DNA from 3 places in the Cupriavidus sp. 01L45 genome. Region 2 is predicted to be linked to each of the others. Evidence: predicted binding sites of a transcription regulator. Region 2 holds the regulator's gene; each other region holds the start of a gene.

Region 1 (7,407 bases), on a different contig from region 2:
ATCGTAGGACAGCTTGCCGTACAGCAGCGGATTGATGATGTGGGCCGGTGCCGTGGTCAGCAGCGTGTAGCCGTCCGGATCGGACTTCGCCACATAGTTGGTGCCGATCTGCACATTGCCGCCGGGCTTGTTCTCGACAATGAAGCTCGTGCCAAGGCGCGTCGACAGTTTGTTGCTGACCAACCGCGACACGGCATCAATCGGGCCGCCCGGCACGGAAGGCACCACGACCTTGACCGGGTGGGAGGGATAGGCGGGCTCCGCGGCATGGGAAAAACCAACGCCACACGCGGCAATTGCCGCGGCGGCCAGGCTCCCGGCGAAGCGCCTGAGTCCATTGACTGAAATCATTGTTTGTCTCCTTCTGTAATTAGGTCTTCTGTATATTCTCGAAGCGCTTCGCGGACGCCATCGAGCATCGAGCATCGAGGTGCGAGAAAGCCCGAGTGAGCTCAATGAAGGAGATTTGGCGAACAACTCGCCCCTTCCTTGGTATGCCGGCACGCCGCGGGCGCTACTTCACCGCTGCAACGCGCCGCTTCCGCCCTGTCGCCTCGCCTTTAGTCGAGCAGGGCGACCTGCACGTCACGCGGACCCTCATACGCATCGCGGCCGTGCCATACCTGCAGGTTATCCAGGATCATCACGTCGCCGTCGCGCCATTGCCAGCGAAGGGTCGCCTTGTCGCAAATCGCGTTGATATGGTCGACCTCCGCCGGTTCGAGGCGCTGCTCCTTGCCCAGGAACATCCCGGTCGGATACTTCTGGTTCTTGCGAATGTCGGTGCTCAGGACCAGGGTCGCGGTGTGCGACCTGTGCAGCCCCGAGCGATAGAGCTTCTTTCCGGTCACTGGATGGCACATGAACGGCTCGAGCGTCGTGAAGACAGTCAGCGAGCCGTCGTCATGCCACAGCGGTTCGAGGCCGCGGGCGGCGCACAGCGCCTCTACCTCCGCCGGGTCTTCGGTATTGAAAGCATGGTTCCAGCCGTGCCGGTCCATGTCGGCATACGACTTCTCGACAGCCGCGGACTTCGGGCCGTAACTCAGCGCGGAGCGGATGCCGAGTTCAGTGATCTTGGCAACCAGTTCCGGTGCCATGTCGTACGCAAAGTTGCGCGCATCGGCGATGGTAGTCGCACCGCCCACGGGAGCCGTGACTCGCGAGAAGAAGGCGATACGCTTCGGATAATGGCGCCGGTATGCCATTTCCGAATGCACGCCAAGCCCGGCGCTGGCTTCCAGCCTTGTGGCCTCCATGACTTTGCCGCTGATTTGCGTGCGCGGGGCGCGTCCGCCCACATAGCCGTCCTCAAATGGCGGATATTGATTGACGATGTCAGCAAAATCATCGGTTTCCGGCGTCGGGAAGCCTCGCAGCACAATGCCGCCATGCTTTGTGATGAGCTGTTCCAGGACCGGCTTCACGCGCCGCGTCCAGGCGCGAAATTGGGCACGGTCCAGCAACTCGCCTCCCTTCGGCTCGATGAACAGCGGCGGCCGTCCGGTTTGGAGCTCATGGCATTGCACGTCCTTGCCAAGCGCATCGATGAGGTGCGGATCGAGGGGTTCCGAATTCGTATTCATAGCAGTCTCCAAGTTGTCTGAGTCGGTGAAGCCTGTCGCATCGGGGGTCAACTCTATCCGCCGCAAGGTCTGGCAGTGATTCCCCGGTTGGGTTAAGCGATTCCATTCAGGCATACTTCGCGGAGACTTCAATACAGGCCGGAGGTGCCATGCGAATCGACGACCTGCGGGTGTTCCTGCTTGTGGCGCAACACGGAAGCCTGCACCGGGCGACGGAACACATTGGGGTGACGCAATCGGCCTTGTCGAAGGCGTTGGCACGGCTTGAGGCCGATGCGGGGATGCGCCTGTTCGAGCGCACGGCTCGCGGCGTCACGCTCACGCCGGTTGGACAGACGCTGCTGGAGCGGGCAAGAAACGTGGTGCTGGCAGCCAACGATCTCCAGGGGGAAGTGGAGGCACAGGCCGCGGCGCGCGCAGGAAAAATCAGGCTTGCGGCGACGCCCTACCTCTTTTCCTGGTTGCTGTCCCCCGTGGTCGCACGCTTCCTTGCCAGGCGGCCGCTGGCGACTTTTTCCATTGAGACGCGGCTGACGCAGGGAGCCATACTATCCCTGCAGTCGGGGGATGCGGACCTCGCTTGTGGCGGGATGACCGCCAATGTGCCGCGCGATGTCAGCCACATTCCGTTACGGCCGCTGAGGTTGCAAGTGGTCGCTCGGTCAGGCCATCCCAGACTCGGCGCTTTCAAGACCCTGGCGGACCTGGCGCAAGAGCGCTGGGCGCTGCCGCAGGCGTCGTCCAGCTTGTACCAGGTGCTGGCAGATGAGTTTGCCAACAATGGCTTGCCTGCGCCGCTCGTTGCCGTGGAATGGACTGGATCCGGCATTTCCATTGCCGAACTCCTTCGGGATACCGATCTGCTCGGCCTTGTACCGCAGCGCACGCTTATGCAACCCGAAGGCCGGGATCTCAGCGTGATCGGCGAGCCGGACATGTTGCGGCAGCCGGAAATCGCCATGTTCTGGCGCGCCGATGGCTATCTCTCTCCGCTTTGCATTGAATTCCGCGATGAGCTGGTTGCCTTTTGCAAGGAAGACGACGCAACTGGCGGCAGGGTTGAGCACGCGCTCCGGCTTTGACCGCGCCGGACTGCCGCGGCAGCGGTGGCTTCATGTACGGCGAAATGACCTTCCACTTGCCATCGCGGATCTGTGAAAGCGGCCTTCAGCGTAAGTCAGCGGGGCGACCGTGGCACGGAGCAAGGGGGAGCGCTTTTAATGATGAAGAGGACGCCGCAATGCGTAGGCCGCCGATTTCTATGCGTCGTGGGCAGCTCAGGTGTCAGCCATCAGCGAATCACGGACTTCGCGCATGGCCGTCAAATAGGCCTCCTGGTTCTTTCTCATGCGCTCCGCGGGCCCGGCCAGGGAAATGCCGACCGGCTGGCCGCCCAACCATCCGGACACCGCCAGCCCGTGGACGCCCTCGCTGCCTTCTTCCCGCGCCTCGTATCGGCCAAGGTCGCGGCCGTGCGCCACTTGCGCCATCAGTTCGTCAACGTCAACCACTGTGTGCTCGGTGAAAGGACGAAGCTTGCTCTTGCCAAGTATTGCGCGGGCTTCGTCTTCCGGCAGGAGTCCCAGCAGCGCCTTGCCCAGTGCGGAGGCGTGCAAGGCCGCCCGTGAGCCGACCTCGATGATATAGCGCAACGGCATCCGGCTCGGCTGCACGGCAACGACCTTGACAGCGGTGGTATCGAGTACACCGAAGAAGACGGTCTCATTGGTTTTTGCGCCCACTTGCTCGACGGCTTCCTGCGCTAGTGTCGTCAGGGGATCGTTTTCGGAGATCTGGCGCGCGGTTTCCAACAGACGGGCGGTCGGGTAGAAGCGCCGCGTGCGGGATGTGCGCATCAGGTAGCCGAGCGAATGCAGCGTATGCAATAGGTCAAGGGAACTGCTCTCGGCAACCGAAAGCAGACGAGCCACATCGGAATTTGACAGCTCGCGTTTTTCCCTGGCAAACAATTCAAAAACTGCCATGGTGCGGCTGGCTGCGGGGATCAGGGTGGGCATGCTGGTTTCAAGAAGTGCTGGCTGGAGATACAGTGGCGAGTAGCACTATACGATATTTCGTAGTATAGGGGAGCAGCCAAAGGCGGGGTGTGTTGCGGAGCTGTGAGCGAATGCCACGGCCATCGCTTCCCCAATCGCCGTCGCACAGCGTTTAACCGAACCATGGCGAACGCTAACTATTGTCAGTTTCCACATTGTCGACCCCGGCTTTGCCTCCTTGCGCGCTTCCGTGATACTGTACAAACATACAGTAATCAGAAATTTCCACCCGGTCCCCAAGCCGGGGCGCAAGCATCACATGACCACCCATCTCTCCCCAGCCTCGCCCGCCGCCGACCGGCAGGGTGCGCTGGACGCACTGGAACGACGCTATCCCGGCCTGTGGCGGGCGGGGCAGCTCGGCCATCTGGGCCGCGCGGGCAGCGTGCCGGCCTTGCCCACCGGCCATGCGGCGCTCTCGGCCGAGTTGCCAGGCGGCGGCTGGCCGATGGGGGCGCTGACGGAACTGCTGCTGGCCGACGCCGGCGTGGGCGAGTTGCGCCTGCTGCGCCCGGCGTTGCTGGCGCTGGCGGCGGCACAGCGCCGGGTGGCGCTGGTGGGGCCGCCGTACCTGCCCAATGCGATGTGCCTGGCCGAATGGGGTTTGCCGGCAAGCCAGCTGTTCTGGGTGCGTCCGCCCGCTGGCGCGGGCCGGGCCGCGGCCCAGGCGGATGTGCTGTGGGCGGCGGAGCAGGTGCTGCGCAGCCAGGCTTTTGGCGGGGTGATGGTGTGGCTGCCAACGGCGCGTCCCGAGGCGCTGCGGCGCCTGCAGGTGCTGGCGCAGGCGGGCGACGCGGTGGTCTGGGCGTGCCGCCCGGCCGGCGTGCTGCACGAGTCGTCGCCGGCGGTGCTGCGGCTGCTGTTGTCTCCGGCACCCGGCAATGTCTTGTCGATCACTTTTCACAAGCGGCGCGGCCCGGTGCGCGATGCGCCGCTGGTGCTGCCGCTGGGCGAGATGATGGCGGTGCCGGCCAGGACCGCTTCGCCGTCCGCGCCGCCGCCGGTCCCTTTCAATTTCCCGGTTTCCCAAGCCGTTGCGGGAGAGCAAGCCCATGTCGTACTGGATCGCGGTGCATCTGCCGCGCCTGTCGCTGGACGCGTTGCAGCCGAACTGGCCTGAGCCCGCCGCGCTCCCGGCTTCCTCCGGCCTGCTGCACCACCGGGTGCCGGTGGCGGTGATGGAGCGCGAGCGGGTGGTGCTGGCCAACGGGCCGGCGGTGGCACTGGGGGTGCAGGCCGGGATGCGGCGTGGCGGCGTGCAGGCCTTGTCGGCGCAGGTGGTGCAACTGGAGCGCGAGCCGGCCGCCGAGGCGCAGCTGATGACGGCGCTGGCGCTGGCGCTGCTGCACTTCACACCGCATGTGACGGGCCATCCCGATCCCGATGCGGCTACCGTGATGATCGATGCCGGCGCCAGCCTGCGGCTGTTCGGCGGCCATCTGGCGCTGTGCCGCGCGGTGTATGCGCGGGTGCGCCGGCTAGGTGTGTTTCCGCAGCTTGGCTGCGGGCCCACGGCCTTCGGGGCGGCGTGGCTGGCGGCGCAGCCGCTGCGGCGGGACCGCCGTGGCGCGATGGTGCGGCCGGCGCGGCGCGCGGTGCGGGCTGCTCGCATGGCGCGGCTGCTGGACCGGCTGCCGGTGGCCATGCTGCAAGGCGTGGCCGACGACGGCTGGCTCGACGGCATCGGCTGCCGGACCGTGGGCGAGGTGCGGGGCCTGCCGCGTGCCGGCCTGCGGCGCCGGCTGGGGCCGGATCTGCTGGCGCGGCTGGACCAGGCCTATGGCGAGGTGCCGGTGCGCTTTACCTGGTTCAGCGCGCCGGCAGCCTTCGCGCAGCGCATGGAGCTGCCGGGCCGTACCGAGTCCGTGCAGGGCGTGATGGCGGGCGCGCAGCGCCTGCTGCTGGCGCTGGCCGGCTGGCTGGCGGTACAGCAGGCGGGCGTGACGCGGCTGGTGCTGCGGCTCGAACACGAGCGCTACCGGCTCGGCACCGAGACCCCGTCTACGCCGGTGACGGTCAGCCTGGCGCAGCCCAGCCGCGATCCGGTCCATCTGTCCAGGCTGCTGCAGGAGCGGCTGGACAAGGTGCAGTTCAGCGTGCCGGCGGTGGGCCTGATGCTGGTGGTGGAGTCCATGGAGACCTGCCTGCCGCAGAGCGATTCGCTGTTTCCGGAACCAGGCGGCACGCCGGCCGAACTGGGCCGCCTGCTCGATACGCTGATGGCGCGGCTCGGCCGCGAAAACGTGTTGCAACCCCAGCCGTTGCCCGACCACCGGCCCGAGCGCGCCAATCGCTGGTGCCCCGTCGACGAAATGCCGGCGCGCGCGCCGCAGCCGGCCCCGGCAGGCGCCATGCCGGAGCGCCCGGCGTGGCTGCTGGACAAGCCGATGCCGCTCACCGTGCAGCGTCACCGGCCCTGTCATGGCGGCCCGCTGACCTTGCTCTCGCGGCCGGAGCGCATCGAGAGCGGCTGGTGGGATGGCGCGCTGGCCACGCGCGATTATTTCGTCGCCGAACGTGCGGATGGCCTGCGTTGCTGGGTCTATCGCCAGCGTCCCGGGCACGAGGAGAGCGGTGAATACCGCTGGTTCCTGCACGGCCTGTTCGCCTGAGATTCGCCTGAGCCTTTGCCTCCCTGTCATGTCCAGCAAGCCCGCCATGCCCTCGTTTTCCGCTTTGCCGCCGGCGCTTTCCGCGTTGCTGCCGGTATTGCCGGATTATGTGGAGCTGCACTGCATTTCCAATTTCACGTTCCTGGATGGGGCGTCGCATCCGGTCGAGCTGATCGAGCGCGCCTTTGCGCTGGGCTATCGCGGGCTGGCGCTGACCGATGAATGTTCGGTGGCCGGCACGGCGCGCGCGCATCATGCGCTGAAGGACCTGCGTGAGCGCATCGGCGACGCCGCGGCGCGCAGCGCGGCGCGATTGGCCGCGGGGCTGGATGAGGATGGCGACGATGACGATCTCATCGAGGACGACGGCGAAGAGGGCGATCAGCATGACGGCGGGCATGGGGTGGATGATGAATCCCTCGCCGTGCCGGATGCCACGCCCGCCGCCGGCGACGCCTTGGCCCCTGGCGAAGCCACCCAGGCCCGCCTGCGCCGCCATGAACGACTGGACGCGCTGGCCCGCGCCGCGCAGGATTTCCGCCTGCTGGTCGGCAGCCGCTTCACGCTGACGGACTCCGCCGGCCAGCCGGTGCTGCGGCTGGTGCTGCTGGCGCAGGACCGGGAAGGCTTTGGCAACCTGAGCGAACTGATCACCCTGGGGCGCATGCGCTCGGAGAAGGGCAGCTACCGGCTCCACCCCGACGACCTGGCCGCGCCGCCGCAGCCGGAACAGGCTCACCTGCGCGGCATGCCCAACTGCCTGGCGCTGCTGCTGCCGTCTTATTGCCCCGAGCCCGAGGCGTTGCTGCAGCAAGCGCAATGGATGCGGCAGACCTTTGGCGCGCGCGGCTGGATCGCGCTCGAACAGTTGCAGGGCCATGCCGATGCCTTGCACCGGCTGCGTCTTGCGGACGCATCGGTGCAATCCGGCGTGCCGCTGGCGGCGGCCGGCGCGGTGACCATGCATGTGCGTTCGCGCAAGCCGCTGTCCGATGTGCTGAGCGCGATTCGCGTGGGCCAGCCGCTGTCCGGGTGCGGCATGACGCTGGCGCCCAATGCCGAGCAGCACCTGCGCATGCGGCAGCGCTTGTCCCGGCTGTACCCGCGCGAGGCACTGGCGCAGACGGTGCGGATCGCCTCGCTGTGCGATTT
Region 2 (7,407 bases):
TGGGGCGGCTGTCATCAAAACGCAATATTTTACAGGGTTGTGGAGCGAAGCCGGAGGACTTTGACAAGCGGCATGGACAATCCACCATCGCAGCCGAGCCACGATGCCCGGCAAGCCGCGCCAGGACAGGCTTCAGGTATCGTTATCGAAGAAAGCGGGGCCGCCGCTGAAGTTGTCAAACTTCGTGAATTGACCCAAGAAAGTCAGGCGCACGGTCCCGATGGGGCCGTTACGCTGTTTACCGATAATAATTTCGGCCGTGCCCTTGTCCTGCGAATCCGGGTTGTAGACCTCATCACGGTAAATAAACAGGATCACGTCGGCATCCTGTTCGATAGCGCCGGATTCACGCAAGTCGGACATCACCGGGCGCTTGTTGGGCCGCTGCTCAAGGCTTCGGTTCAGCTGCGAGAGCGCGATCACCGGACAGTTGAGTTCCTTGGCCAGCCCCTTGAGCGAACGCGAGATTTCCGAGATTTCGGTCGCGCGGTTTTCACCGCCGCCCGAACCCGACATCAACTGCAAATAGTCGATGATGATCAGGCCAAGCTGGCCGCACTGGCGCGCCAGCCGCCGCGAGCGGGCCCGCAGTTCCATCGAGCTCAGCGCCGGGGTTTCGTCGATGAACAACTGGGCATCGTTCATGCGCTGGATGGCATGTGTAAGCCGTGGCCAGTCCTCGTCGAGCAGGCGGCCAGTACGCAGGCGGTGCTGGTCCAGGCGGCCGACCGAGCCAAGCATACGCATGGCCAGCTGTGTGCCGGCCATTTCCATCGAGAACACCGCCACGGGCAGGCCCTGCTCCACCGCCACGTGCTCGCCGATATTCAGCGAGAAGGCGGTCTTACCCATCGAGGGGCGCCCGGCAACGATGATCAGGTCGCCCGCCTGCATGCCGCTGGTCATGCGGTCCAGATCGATGAATCCCGTCGGCACGCCCGTCACGTCGGTACTCGAGTCACGGTGGTACAACTCGTCGATGCGCTCCACCACCTGCGTCAGCAGCGGCTGGATCTCCTGGAAGCCCTTCTGCCCGCGCGAGCCCTCCTCGGCAATGGCGAACACCTTTGATTCGGCTTCGTCGAGCAGTTCCCGCACTTCGCGCCCCTTGGGGGCGAAGGCCGCACTGGCGATATCGTCGGCCGCGGTGACCAGCTTGCGCAGCACCGAACGCTCGCGCACGATTTCCGCATAGCGGCGGATATTGGCAGCACTAGGTGTGTTCTGCGCCAGCGAATTCAGATAGGCCAGCCCGCCCACCTCCTCCGCCTTGCCAGCGACCTGAAGCGTCTCGTAGACAGTGATGACGTCGGCGGGCTTGGTGGCGGCGATCAACCGGGAGATGCTCTGGAAGATCATCCGGTGATCGAAGCGGTAGAAGTCCGCTTCGGACAGGAAATCGGCGATACGGTCCCAGGCGGCATTGTCCAGCAGCAAGCCACCCAGCACCGATTGCTCGGCCTCGATGGAGTGCGGTGGAACCTTGAGATTATCTAGTTGGGGGTCTGCGACGGGCGCGTTCATGGGAAGGGATTATAACGGTCGCCGCCAGACAGCCGGGGGAGAATTCGCAGCCGGTTGTTACCGCGTCCGGCCAAGTGACGGCGGGACAACCAGCCCTGTGGCAATGATGCAAACGAGGGTAGCGGCCAAACAAAAAGGCAGGAGCAAAACGCTCCTGCCTTTTTGTTTGGTCAAGCCCGATACCGGCAACCGGCCCTGCCAGCCCAACAGGCACAAGCGGGACCGGTAGCGAGATCAGTGCTTAGACGTGTTCGCCCAGGACGGAAACCGTCACGTCGACCAGCACGTCGGTATGCAGCGAAACGCTGACCGGATGGTCGCCGACGATCTTCAGCGGGCCATTCGGCAGGCGCACTTGCGCCTTCTCAACCTTGAAGCCTTGACCAGCCAGCGCTTCGGCGATGTCGGCGTTGGTGACGGAACCGAACAGGCGGCCGTCCACACCCGACTTCTGGGTGATTTGCACGGTCAGGCCGTTCAGCTTTTCGCCTTCGCCCTGGGCCGCGGCCAGCTTCTCGGCAGCTGCCTTTTCCAGTTCAGCGCGCTTGACTTCAAACTCGCTGATAGCGGTCTGGGTAGCACGGCGGGCCTTCTTGTTCGGGATCAGGAAGTTACGGGCATAGCCGTCCTTCACGCGAACGATGTCACCCAGGTTGCCCAGATTGATGACTTTCTCAAGCAGAATAATTTGCATCGTGTTTTCTCCTTAACGGACCTAGGGCCGATCAGTTCTTGTGCAGGTCGGTGTAAGGCATCAGCGCGAGGAAACGCGCGCGCTTGATAGCCGTATCGAGCTGACGCTGATAGTGCGCCTTGGTGCCGGTCAGGCGGGCGGGGGTAATCTTGCCGTTGTCGCCGATGAAATCCTTCAGGGTGTCCAGATCCTTGTAGTCGATCTGTTCCACGCCAGCCACGGTGAAGCGGCAGAAGCGCTTGCGCTTGAACAGCGGGTTTTGCTGCTGGAAGCGCTTCTTGTTCTTGTTGTCACGTTTGACGAATGCCATGATTCAATCCTTTTCGAATGCTTTACATCCAGTGATGTGAAAGACGAGAGCCTTGCTGTTGCGGTGCTTGCGGGCCAGGAATCCTTCGCAGTCGAGCATCGCGCCGAGCGGAGTCCGCTCAAGCCGCTGGCCGATCTGACCGATTCCCATGGCGGCGATGGCGAATTCCACCTGCCTGGGCGTTTGCGCCTCGACCGTCTCGCCCGCGTACTGCAAGATGCAGTTGACAACGGGGACCCCGGCCGGGGTGTAACGCAAGGCATCGCGTTCCGCGAGCGTTGCGCAGAGCCTTAGCTGGTTCAACGCACTCTCCCGCACCGATGCCCGCACTTGCCGCCGCGGCGTTCAACGCCCACGGCAACCACAACAGTCCGCACTTAGGCGGCCTGGACTTCGCTGGTCTGTTGCGCGGCCTTGCGGGCTTCTTCGCGCTGCACTTCCTTCATCATCGGGGACGGTGCGGTTTCGGCCTTCTTGGTCTGAACGATGAGGTGGCGCAGCACCGCGTCGTTGAACTTGAACGCGTGTTCGAGTTCAGCCAGGGTTTCCTTGCCGCATTCGATGTTCAGGCAAACGTAGTGAGCCTTGGCCAGCTTCTGGATCATGTAGGCCATCTGACGGCGGCCCCAGTCTTCCACACGGTGGATCTGGCCTTCCTGCGACGTGACCAGCGTCTTGTAACGCTCGATCATGGCCGGAACTTGTTCGCTCTGGTCCGGATGGACGATAAATACGATTTCGTAATGACGCATTGACGCTCCTTTTGGATAAGCCGCCCGGGCGCCATGTCCGGTGCAGCAAGGTTGGATAGCCTTAAAGTATAGCGTGCTTTTGCCTTTTGGAGCAAGCCGCCTTAGTTTTCGGCGAAGAGCGCCTGCAACGCAGCGGGATCCGCAGCCAGTCCGGGCGTTGTCGCCAGGGCCAGCATCAGGAGCACGCGCGCCTTATATGGATTGAGATCGCCTGCAGAAACGAAGGCACCTGAAGCCGGTCGTGGAGGTGCCGGCATTGCCACATGCCCTGCCCCGGTGCGCGAGCTACGCACCACGGCCACTCCCGCCCCGGCCGCGTCCACCAGCGCATCGACCAGCGACTGGTGAACCGACCCGTTGCCTGCGGCCGCCACGACCAGCCCCGCCACACCTGCCTGCGCCAAAGCATCCACCACCAACCGGCCGGGCTCCGCGTAACTAGCAATAATCTCCACCTGCGGCCACTTGCACGGCACGGCCCAGGCCCGGTCCGGCAACAGCCGGGGCGCACGGACAAATCGCACGAGGTCGTCCTGCACGAACCCGATCGGGCCAGCCAGCGGCGACACAAAAGCGTTGACCGCTGACGTATGTCCCTTCACCACATCCCGCCCGGCATGGATTTCCTGATTAATCACCAGTAGCACGCCCTTGCCCGCCGCCCCGGCGCTGGCAGCCACCCGTACCGCGTCCAGCAGGTTCAAGGGACCATCGGCCGACAGGGAGGTCGAAGGCCGCATCGCCGCCGTCAGCACCACCGGCACCGTGCCCACCCATGCCAGATGCAGCAGCATTGCCGTCTCCTCCAGCGTATCGGTGCCATGGGTAATCACAATGCCCGCCACATCGGCCTGCGCAGACCAGAACGCAACGCGTTCAACCAACCGGGCCCAGAGGACGAACGACATGTCCTTGCTATCCACCTGCGCCACCTGCTCCGCCTCGACGCGGGCCACGGCACCGAGCGCCGGCACAGCATCAAGCAGCGCCGTCACAGGCACCGTGGCCGCCTGGTACTTCGCGCTGCTGGCAGCACTGGATGAAGAACCGGCAATGGTGCCACCGGTAGCAAGCACGACGACACGAGGCAGGAGGGACATGGCGAGATAGAGATCGAAAGCCAGAAAGGTTAAGCAGCGAGCGAAAAATTAGGCTGCAAGTGCCGCGAATTGTAACGCCCAGGCTCACGCCGCACGGCGCGGTGAGCCTCGCCTGACGCACCTGTCGATGCGCAAACTCCCAAAATTCCGCTTGCACTTCACTCGATACTGTATAAAATCACAGCATACTGTTTAAACATACAGTGCTTTCCAACACGGCGACCATGGCGACCCTGACACCGCGACAGCAGCAGATTTTCGATCTGATTCGCAGCAGCCTCCAGCACACGGGCTTTCCGCCCACACGCGCCGAGATCGCCGCCAAGTTCGGCTTCTCATCGCCCAATGCTGCCGAGGAACACCTGAGGGCTCTGGCCCGCAAGGGCGTAATCGAACTCACCCCCGGCGCCTCGCGCGGCATCCGGCTCAAGGTTTCGCGCAGCGACTCAGAACTACCAGACCAATTCTCGCTGCCAATGGCCGGCGTGATGCAACTGACGCTGCCCCTGGTCGGGCGCGTCGCGGCCGGTAGCCCGATCCTTGCCGCAGAACACATCGATCGCCAATACCAGGTCGACGCTTCGGTGTTCGACGTGCAACCTGACTACCTGCTCCGGGTACGTGGCCTGAGCATGCGGGCCGCCGGCATCCTCGATGGCGATCTGCTTGCGGTCAAGCGTGCCAGCGAGGCCCCGAACGGCAAGATCGTCGTTGCGCGACTGGGAGACGACGTCACCGTCAAACGCCTCAACCGCCGCGGCGACTCGATCGAACTCATTGCCGAGAATCCCGATTTCCCCAGCATCATCGTGCGCCCCGGCCGCGAAGAATTCTCTCTGGAAGGTATCGCCGTCGGCTTGATCCGACCCAGCGGCTTCTGACGAGTGCGGCTGAGGCGGGCAAGCCCGTATCACGCCGACGCCCGATTGTGCCAACGCCGCCCGCTAGTCGGGCACCGCTAACTGTTGTTGCAAGTCACCAGGTGTAGCCATGCTGCCAGCCAACCGCCTCTCCGCCCGCCGCCCCGTCAAGCCCGTACCATTCCGCCAATCCAAAGGCGTGCGTATCTACCAGGGTGCGCAACGACGCACCATGGTGGGCAGCATGGCAGCCATCTGCCGCATGCTTGAGCTGGAGGAGTCGGCCAAGCTTTCATAGGTGGGTTACGGCAGCACTCACTTGCGCGCGTCGCGGTAACCGACCTAACCGGCTGAAATCGCATAAGGCAGCGCAGAGAAAAAATTTGTGCAGAGTGCTAGCCATCCGCCTTTTGGTATTGTATGATCTTGTTCTTCGTTGCTCAGCAGCCAGCTGAGCAACCTCTACGGTGGCTGTAGCTCAGTTGGTAGAGTCCAGGATTGTGATTCCTGTCGTCGTGGGTTCGAGTCCCATCAGCCACCCCAAGAATTTGCCCTGCAAAACAGCGCCTTAACCAAGGCGCTGTTTTCATTTGTGCATCCCAAAGCCGGGTTCCATTCCCGCCATCCTCCCACGGTGGGAATACTTGCAACCGCCGGTGTCAGCACCACCGGCTCGATCTAGCCTGCTTCAGCATACCCCTCCCCCGTTTCTTCCACGCAGCGACCTCTCCCATCCCTTAGCTAGTCCGCAAGAGGGAATCCAAATTCGCCGCGCTCCAGATCTCGTTCAAATGCGACTGTCCACGAAATGCCGGTAGCTGCGGGATAGACTTGGACGTCTCCGCCCACTCGGGCGACAGTGATTTTCCGGGGGATATGACTCGCCCCGCTGCCTCGCGAAATGCCCTCTTCCTCGCTCACCTCGAAGTCTTCTCGAACAAATCCATGCCGCGCGCAGGCGGATTCAAAGTCGCCGCGTTCATTCACGGGCAATTCGTGGAACAGCTTTTGAACCATGGCTATCTCCCAGAGCCTGGCAAAATCCTAGCATGACGGCAAACCAGCGCGCATAGCCAGAAGCGCCAGGCATGAGCCTCATCGAGCGAATGAGAGTGCGGAATCAAAGTTCTACGAGGTGCCTAGATGCTCAGCGCCAGGAGCATCTCACACGATGGCGATTGCACAAGCGAACCTTGACCAAGCGATTTTGGACTCCGCTGAACATTATCGCCGGGCGATTGCCAACGCTTAACAGGCGCGTCTCCTGACTATCACGGCTACACCTGGGCCGACCGATAGCGGGGGGATCGTCAGCCACCGCAGGTCCGTTGAGTACCGCAGTAAGGCGCCTGGCAAAGCATCGTGCGACAGGTTCACAGTAAAAATCAGCCATCTCAAAAGCAAATCAGATCGAACTGCTCTTGCCTGGATCGCATACCCACTAGGTATGGCAGTTCGTCATCCAGCCATTCGATGGGCAAACTCGAATGGATGCGCTGCCCCTCCTGACGCAATTCGCGAGTTGGCTCCACTGCCACGACGCGACGCCCAAGCCGCGCAACAGGAATGACGCGACAAGCATTGATTTTAGATATTTCCCCTACGGCCGAGGAAGCGAACGGTTCTCGCTCGATTTTAGCCTGCAAGCTAACAGCCCACTGAAGGCGAACCGCCAGGATCGCCCCCAAATAGAGTGGGTATGGGATCAATCGCCGTCTTTCCATATGGCAATATCTTGCCATGCGGCCTTGATCACCTGAAGGGCCTCTCCTACTCAGCACCGACATGGGAGCTTGAAATATGGCCGGCACCAGCCTGCTTTTGTTGATCGACGACATCACCTCGATCCTTGACGATGTGGCAACCATGAGCAAGGTGGCTGCCAGGAAGACCGCTGGTGTCCTGGGCGACGATCTTGCCCTCAATGCGCAACAGGTCAGCGGCGTGAAAGCCGATCGCGAGTTGCCGGTTGTGTGGTCGGTTGCGGTGGGTTCTTTGCGCAACAAGGCGATTCTGGTACCGGCTGCGCTCGCAATCAGTGCTGCGACCCCTTGGGCGATCGTGCCACTGCTGATGGTGGGCGGCGCGTTCCTTTGCTACGAAGGATTTGAAAAGATCGCGCACCGCTTCATGCACGGAGAGTCACGGAGCGAAGTAGATCCTCCTG
Region 3 (7,407 bases), on a different contig from region 2:
GACGTCCGGGGCCAGCCGCAAGCGCGCCGCGCCATGGAAATCGCGGCAGCCGGACAGCACTCGGCCCTGCTGGTCGGCCCTCCTGGCACTGGCAAATCCATGCTGGCGCAGCGCTTTCCCGGCCTGCTGCCGCCGATGACGCTGGAGGAAGCGCTGGAATCCGCCGCGGTGCAGAGCCTCACCGCCGCCGGCTTCCACCCCGCCCGCTGGCGCGAGCGGCCCTACCGGTCGCCGCACCACACCGCTTCGGCGGCGGCGCTGGTGGGCGGTGGCAGCAACCCTCGCCCCGGCGAGATCTCGCTGGCCCATCAAGGCGTACTGTTCCTGGATGAACTGCCGGAATTCGACCGCCGCGTGCTGGAGGTCCTGCGCGAACCCCTCGAATCGGGCCGCGTCACCATTTCGCGCGCCACGCGCCAGGCCGACTTCCCCGCCCGGTTCCAGTTTGTCGCCGCCATGAATCCCTGCCCGTGCGGCTACCTGGGACACCCGTCGCGTCCCTGCCGCTGCACGCCGGACCAGGTGCTGCGCTATCAGTCCAGGCTGTCGGGGCCGCTGCTCGACCGGATCGACCTGCAAGTGGAGGTACCGGCCCAGGACCAGCGCGAAATGCTCGATGGCCCTCCCGGCGAGTCCAGCGCCGAGGTGCGCCAGCGCGTGCTGGCCGCCCGCGCCCTGCAGCAGGCGCGCCAGGGCAAGCCCAACGCGGCGCTCTCGGGGCGCGAGATTGACGAGCACTGTCCGCTCACGCCCGAGGCGCAAGCCTTGCTGCGTGGCGCCATGACCAAGCTGGCCTGGTCGGCGCGCGCCTATTTCCGGGCGCTGAAGATCGCCCGCACGATTGCCGACCTGGCGGGAACCGAGCTATTGCAGCCCAGCCATGTGGGCGAGGCCATCCAGTACCGGCGGGCGCTGCGTACGCCGTAGCAACGGCGTGCGTCCGGTTCGCACTCAGCCACGCCGGGGCGGAGGCACCGCCACCGGCGGCTCCGTCGGCGGCGGTGGGTGTTCGATGGGTGGGAGATCGGGCGGAATGCCCGGCGGCGGCGGCTCCTCGTCCGGCGGCACGGTATGGGCCGGTCGTGCATGCAACCTGGCCTGCAGGGTGGAAGAGCTTCGCATTGCTTACCTCCGCTTGGGTCGTCCTACCTATTGAAGCAAACGCACCTGCGGGAAGCTAGCGCCAGATCGGCAGAGCGGGCCGGCGCGGATGCCGGCCCCGCTTCTTCAAGCCGGATGGCGCCGGACGAAGAACAGCGCGGTGCCCACGGCCACCAGCACGCTGCCGAAGATCCGGTTCTGCCAGCGCACCGCGCGCGCATTGCGCAACAGGCCGCGCATGCGCGAGGCCAGCAGCGCGTAGCCATGCATCACCACCAGGTCCACGGCGCACATCGTCACGGCCAGGATGGCGAGCTGGGGCGCGAGCGCATGGGCCGGGTCGATGAACTGCGGCAGCACCGCGACCATGAAGATGATGCCTTTGGGATTGGTCACATTGGTCAGCAAGCCGGTGGCGAAACGGCGGCGCGGGCTCAGCGCGGCAACGCGCGGCGCCTCCTGGCCCTGCGCCGCCTCATCCGGGGCGCTATCCACGCGGGCGCGCCACTGCTGCACGCCGATGTAGATCAGGTAGAGCGCACCGATCGTCTTGACCACGGCGAACGCATGCTCGGACGCCAGCAGCAGCGCGCCCAGGCCGCCGCCTGCCACCAGCAGGATGATCACCAGGCCGGTCTGCAAGCCAAAGATCGTAGTGGTGGTCTTGCGCAGCCCGTACGACAGGCCATGGCTCATCGACAGCACCGCCCCCGAACCCGGCGAAACGGCAATCACCCAACAAGCCGCGAAATAAGCCAGCCAAACTTCCCAACGCATGAATGAACTCCCTTGAACGGACTGATCGGCCCGCGCATTGCGGGCCGGCTAAAGCGCAATAAGGCTCGGCAGAGCTTAAAACGGATGAAAACCGGTGAGGAACTGGTCGACCTGCTCCGCCTGGCGCTGGTCGCGCGCGGCATCGCCGGCCTCCAGCACAACCGCCTGGTAGACGTGCACGCCGGAAGCCACCAGCCGCGCCGTCAGCCTGCGAGGCGACTGGTCCTGCGGCGAGACCGCAGCCACCTGCACCTCCACGCCGTCAAGCGCCACGGCGGGTGTCGCGGCCGACATCACCTTCACCTTGCGCGTCTTGACCGCTTCCGCGGGGTGGGGACCGAGGTTGCCAAGCAACCCCGCCTGCATCGATTCAAGCGCGGCCTGCCGCAACGCGGCATCGTCGGCGGGCAAGGTCACCACGCCAACGGCGAACAGGGTTTCGTCGATCCGGGCCGCGTCCATCGTCATCGGCAGCTTGCGCCCGGCAATGGCTACTTCGCGGGCGGCGCCGCTTGGCTTGCCCGGATAGAGCGCGGCGTATGCACCTTCGTTGGACTGAATGGTGCGCCAGTCATAGCGCGGCGAGCAGGCGATCAGCCCGGCGCCGAGTGCGGTCACGGCGAGGGCGGTGGCAAGCGAGGACGGTAACAAGCGGGAAAACCGGCGGTGGGACATCTCGGCAGTGGATACGGCAGCGTGCGGCAACGGTCCGGCGGACATTGCCGGGGACAGTGCCCGGGATTGTGCGATCCCGCATCCAGGGCGCGCGGGCGCGGCACCACGGATGCGGACGGAAGCCGCTATTATCGGGGAACCTGCGTGCCAGCGCGCATCCACATTGCCAGCCCATGCAAATCCCGTCGCCAGGCCACCCGTCAGTCTCGTCCATGCCGCAACCGCGCCGTGCGCCCGCCCGCCGTACCTTGCGCGCCGTGGCGGCGGTGATGGGTGCCCTCATCGTCACGACAAGCCATGGCGCCTTGGCCGCCAGCACCCACCTGCCCGCGGCAACCGACCTGGCCGCCCAGGCCAAGGCGGCGGCCACCCGCGGCGAACCGCTGGTGGTGCTGGTCACGCTGCCCGACTGCGTTTACTGCGAAACGGTGCGCCGCAACTATCTCGGCCCGCAGGCGGCGGCGGGCGAGATCGTGGCGCGGGAGCTCGACATGACCGCCAACACGCCGCTGCGCAATGCGGATGGCAGCATGACCACGGCGCGTGAATGGGCCCGCAGCCGCCACGTGACGGTGGCGCCCACGGTGCTCTTCCTGGACGCGCGCGGCCGCTCGCTGGCCACCCCGTTGCGCGGCATGCAGCCTGACTTCTACGGTGCCTACCTGGAACAGGCGCTGGATAAGGCCCGCTCGGCGCTGGCCGCCACGCCGGACTGAACTGCGGCTAATCGCCGCAGCGCGAGTGCCTCCATGCATGCATCCGGCAGCGCCGCGGCAGCGGCAGTAGAATGGCGGCTTGTCTGACCTGTCGGCGAGCATCATGACGACCTCCACTTCCCCAACCGCCCCTCCCGCGGCAAGCCCGGCCCGGCGCAAGCTCTGGCGCGCGATCGGCGCCGTGCTGCTGGTTGCCGTGCTGGGCTGGTTCGGCTACCGCGCCATCGCCCCAGCCACTGCCGCGCCGCCCGCCACCTTCACGCTGCTGTCGGGCGAGAAGGTCAGCACCGCCGATCTCAAGGGCAAGGTCTACCTGGTCAACTTCTGGGCCACCAGCTGCGTCACCTGCGTCAAGGAGATGCCGGACATGGTCAAGACCTATGACAAGTTCAAGGACAAGGGCCTGGAGTTCGTGGCGGTGGCAATGAGCTACGACCCGCCGATGTACGTGATGAACTATGCGCTAACCCGCAAGTTGCCGTTCAAGGTGGCGATGGACTCCGACGGCGCGGCGGCCAAGGCATTCGGCGAGGTCCAACTGACCCCGACCACCTTCGTGATCGATAAGGACGGCCGCATCCTCAAGCGTTATGTCGGCGAACCGGAGTGGGATGCGCTGCACAAGCTGCTCGACGGCGCGCTCGCCAAGGCGGCCTGATCCGCGCAGCCCGCCCGAATCCGCCGGAAAGGTGCCTGCCATGGCACCTTTTTTATTGCGGCAGCCCCACGCAACGGCCCCGGCCTTGCGCAGTTCGCCTGTATGGATATACAGTTACCGGCAGTTTTCCCCGCCCATGCCGGCCAGCGCACTTGCACGCCCGGCATCCCCAAAGGCCCCTGCCGTGTTACTCGATCCCGATCCCAGCGCCGTGCTTTGCGATGCACCCGCCAACAGGCAGGATGCCTGCGCCACGCCCGCCTACCTGTCCACCCTGAACCCGGAACAGCGCGCGGCCGTGACCCACGAGCCCGCCGCGCCGCTGCTGATCATCGCCGGCGCCGGCTCGGGCAAGACCAACACGCTGGCGCACCGGGTCGCGCACCTGGTGCTGGGCGGCGCCGATCCGCGCCGCATCCTGCTGCTGACGTTCTCGCGCCGCGCGGCGTCGGAGATGGGGCGGCGGGTCGAGCGCATCGTGGACCAGGCGCTCGGCATGCAGACCTCCGGCGCGGGCCGCGCCGCGCTGACGTGGTCGGGCACCTTCCACGCCATCGGCGCGCGCCTGTTGCGCGAGTACGCCGAGACGCTCGGCCTGTCGCCCAGCTTCACCATCTGCGATCGCGGCGATGCCGCCGACCTGATGAATGTGGTACGCCATGACCTCGGCCTGTCCGCGCAGGCCTCGCGTTTCCCGCGCAAGGAAACCTGCCTGTCGATCTACTCGCGCGTGGTCAACACGCAGGCCCCGCTGGAAGACGTGCTCAAGCAATGGTTCCCGCGCTATGCCATGTGGACGGATGCGCTGCGCGGGCTGTTCGCCGGCTATGTGGAAGCCAAGCAGAAGCAGCAGGTGCTCGACTACGACGACCTGCTGCTCTACTGGGCGCAGGCCTTGGCCGAACCCGTGCTGGCGCAGGACATGGGCGCGCGCTTCGACCATGTGCTGGTGGACGAATACCAAGACACCAATGCGCTGCAGGCCGCCATCCTGCTCGCGCTCAAGCCCGACGGACGCGGCCTGACCGTGGTGGGTGACGATGCCCAGTCGATCTATGCCTTCCGTGGCGCCACGGTGCGCAACATCCTCGATTTCCCCGGACAGTTCACACCGGCCGCGGACATGGTCACGCTGTCGCAGAACTACCGCTCGACCCAGCCTATCCTGGCCGCCGCCAATGCGGTGATCGGCCTCGCGGCCGAACGCTATACCAAGGACCTGTGGTCGGAGCGCGGCTCGGCCGAGAAACCGGAGATCGTCGTGGTCAACGATGAAGCGGACCAGGCCCGCTACGTGGTCGAGCAGATCCTGGCGCGGCGCGAGGCCGGGCTGGCGCTGCTGTCGCAGGCCGTGCTGTTCCGCGCCGCCGACCACAGCGCGCAGCTCGAGATCGAGCTGGTCCGGCGCAACATCCCCTTCGTCAAGTTCGGCGGCCTGAAATTCCTGGAATCAACGCACGTAAAGGATGTGCTGGCGGTCGTGCGCTGGCTGGAAAATCCGCGCGACCGCATGGCGGGCTTCCGCAGCCTGCAGCTATTGCCCGGCGTGGGACCAAAAACCGCCGCGCGCGCGCTGGACGCGGTGGAAATCGCCACCGAGCCGCTGTTCGCGCTGGAATCCTTCGAGGCACCGCCGGCCGCCGCCGAGGCGTGGCCCGATCTGCTGGCGCTGGCGCGCAGCCTGATGGCGCCGGCCGCGCCGTGGCCCTCGGCCTTCGAGCAGGTGGTGGCGTGGTACCAGCCGCATCTGGAACGCCTGCACGACGACGCTCCCGCGCGCGCGGCCGATCTCCAGCAACTGGAACGAATCGCCGCCACCTACGCCTCGCGCGAGCGCTTCCTGACCGAACTCACGCTCGACCCGCCGGATGCGTCGAGCGACGAATCCGGCGTGCCGCTGCGCGACGAGGATTACCTGATCCTGTCGACCATCCACTCGGCCAAGGGCCAGGAATGGAAGGCGGTCTACGTGCTCAACGCCGTCGACGGCTGCATGCCTTCGGACCTGGCCACCGGCACCACCGAGGAAATCGAGGAAGAGCGCCGCCTGCTGTATGTGGCGATGACCCGCGCCCGCGACCACCTCGACATCGTGGTGCCGCAGCGCTTCTATGTGCACCAGCAGACCGGCTATGGGGATCGCCACGTCTACGCTTCGCGCACGCGCTTCCTGCCCAACCGGGTGATGCCGCTGTTCCACAGCCGCGCCTGGCCGCCGCCCCCGCCGGTCGCGGACGCGCCAGCCAGGGCGCCGTTGCCCAGGCTCGACCTGGCCGGGCGCATGCGGGATATGTGGCGTTGAGCTGCCGTTGACGGCAAGCTGCCCTACAACCCGTAGCGCTTGATCTTGTCGTACAGCGTGGCCTTGCCAACCTGCAGCAGGTCCGCGGCCTGGCTGACCGCGCCGCCGGTGCGCGCCAGCGTATCGGCGATGACAGCACGCTCGTAGTGTTCCATGCGCTCCTTGAGCGGCGTGGAGTCGTCGAGCGCATCGGCGCGCGTGCCGCCCTCGGGCACGCCCAGCACCAGACGGTCGGCGGCGTTGCGCAACTCGCGCACATTGCCGGGCCAGGCGCGCTGCATCAGCGCCTGGCGCTGCAGCTCGGAGAGGATGGGCGCGGGGCGCTGGTAGCGCACCGCCGCCACCAGCATGAAGTGCTCGAACAGCGGCACGATATCCTCGCGCCGCTCGCGCAGCGGGGGCAGCGGGATGGTGACGACATTGAGCCGGTAGTAGAGATCCTGGCGGAACGTGCCTTGCGCCACCAGCGCCTCCATATCCCCCTTTGCCGCCGCCACGATGCGCACATCGATTGCGATCGATGCATTGGACCCGAGCCGCTCCAGCGTGCCCTCCTGCAGCACGCGCAGCAGCTTGACCTGCAGCGCCAGCGGCATGCTCTCGATTTCGTCGAGGAACAGCGTGCCGCCGGAGGCATGCTCGAGCTTGCCCACGCGGCGCTTGCCGGCGCCGGTGAAAGCGCCCGCCTCATGGCCGAACATCTCGCTCTCGAAAATGGCCTCCGGCACCGCGCCGCAATTCAGCGCGACGAACGGTGCGTGATGCCGCGGCGACAAGGCATGCAGGCTGCGCGCCACCAACTCCTTGCCGGTGCCGGTCTCGCCGTTGATCATCACCGGCACGTCGGTGGCGGCCACGTTGGCCACCAGCATGCGCACCTGCTCGATGGCAGGAGAGCGCCCGATGATACGGGTGCCCGCGGCCGGGCCGGCCAGCTCGCGCCGCAGGGCGAGGTTTTCCAGTTCGAGCGCGCGCCGTTCCAGCGCGCGGCGCACGGTCTCGGTCAGGCGGTCGGCACCGAAGGGTTTCTCGATAAAGTCGTAGGCGCCTTCGCGCATGGCCTGCACCGCCATGGTGATGTCGCCGTGGCCGGTGACCAGGATCACGGGTACGCCCGGTGCCGCGTTGCGGCAGTGCTGCAACAGGTCCAGGCCGCTGGCGCCGGTGAGCCGCACGTC

What was found. The regulator LexA, encoded in region 2, represses DNA repair genes until DNA is damaged. The targets are predictions, from matches to a motif close to ACTGTATNNNNATACAGT.
Region 1: the regulator LexA is predicted to act here: its motif matches at 3,839-3,856, upstream of imuA (translesion DNA synthesis-associated protein ImuA).
Region 3: the regulator LexA is predicted to act here: its motif matches at 4,025-4,042, upstream of AC1DT6_RS22870 (ATP-dependent helicase).

Annotation. Positions count from the first base shown of each region.
Region 1 covers NZ_JBFTSG010000069.1:30,180-37,586, forward strand. Annotated here, with positions in the region: gene AC1DT6_RS34955 (Bug family tripartite tricarboxylate transporter substrate binding protein) at 1-351, opposite strand, end outside; gene AC1DT6_RS34960 (TauD/TfdA family dioxygenase) at 561-1,586, opposite strand; gene AC1DT6_RS34965 (LysR family transcriptional regulator) at 1,736-2,668, shown strand; gene AC1DT6_RS34970 (IclR family transcriptional regulator) at 2,864-3,604, opposite strand; gene imuA (translesion DNA synthesis-associated protein ImuA) at 3,903-4,763, shown strand; gene AC1DT6_RS34980 (Y-family DNA polymerase) at 4,696-6,255, shown strand; gene AC1DT6_RS34985 (error-prone DNA polymerase) at 6,302-7,407, shown strand, end outside.
Region 2 covers NZ_JBFTSG010000063.1:47,133-54,539, forward strand. Annotated here, with positions in the region: gene AC1DT6_RS33455 (replicative DNA helicase) at 133-1,524, opposite strand; gene rplI (50S ribosomal protein L9) at 1,766-2,218, opposite strand; gene rpsR (30S ribosomal protein S18) at 2,250-2,528, opposite strand; gene priB (primosomal replication protein N) at 2,532-2,831, opposite strand; gene rpsF (30S ribosomal protein S6) at 2,906-3,280, opposite strand; gene AC1DT6_RS33480 (asparaginase) at 3,382-4,380, opposite strand; gene lexA (transcriptional repressor LexA) at 4,605-5,261, shown strand; gene AC1DT6_RS33490 (hypothetical protein) at 5,371-5,538, shown strand; tRNA gene AC1DT6_RS33495 (tRNA-His) at 5,708-5,783, shown strand; gene AC1DT6_RS33500 (hypothetical protein) at 5,982-6,257, opposite strand; partial or broken gene AC1DT6_RS33505 (DUF808 domain-containing protein) at 7,041-7,407, shown strand, end outside.
Region 3 covers NZ_JBFTSG010000034.1:88,392-95,798, reverse strand. Annotated here, with positions in the region: gene AC1DT6_RS22895 (YifB family Mg chelatase-like AAA ATPase) at 1-927, shown strand, start outside; gene AC1DT6_RS22890 (LysE family transporter) at 1,228-1,878, opposite strand; gene AC1DT6_RS22885 (hypothetical protein) at 1,954-2,553, opposite strand; gene AC1DT6_RS22880 (thioredoxin domain-containing protein) at 2,766-3,269, shown strand; gene AC1DT6_RS22875 (TlpA disulfide reductase family protein) at 3,373-3,927, shown strand; gene AC1DT6_RS22870 (ATP-dependent helicase) at 4,064-6,229, shown strand; gene AC1DT6_RS22865 (sigma-54-dependent transcriptional regulator) at 6,253-7,407, opposite strand, start outside.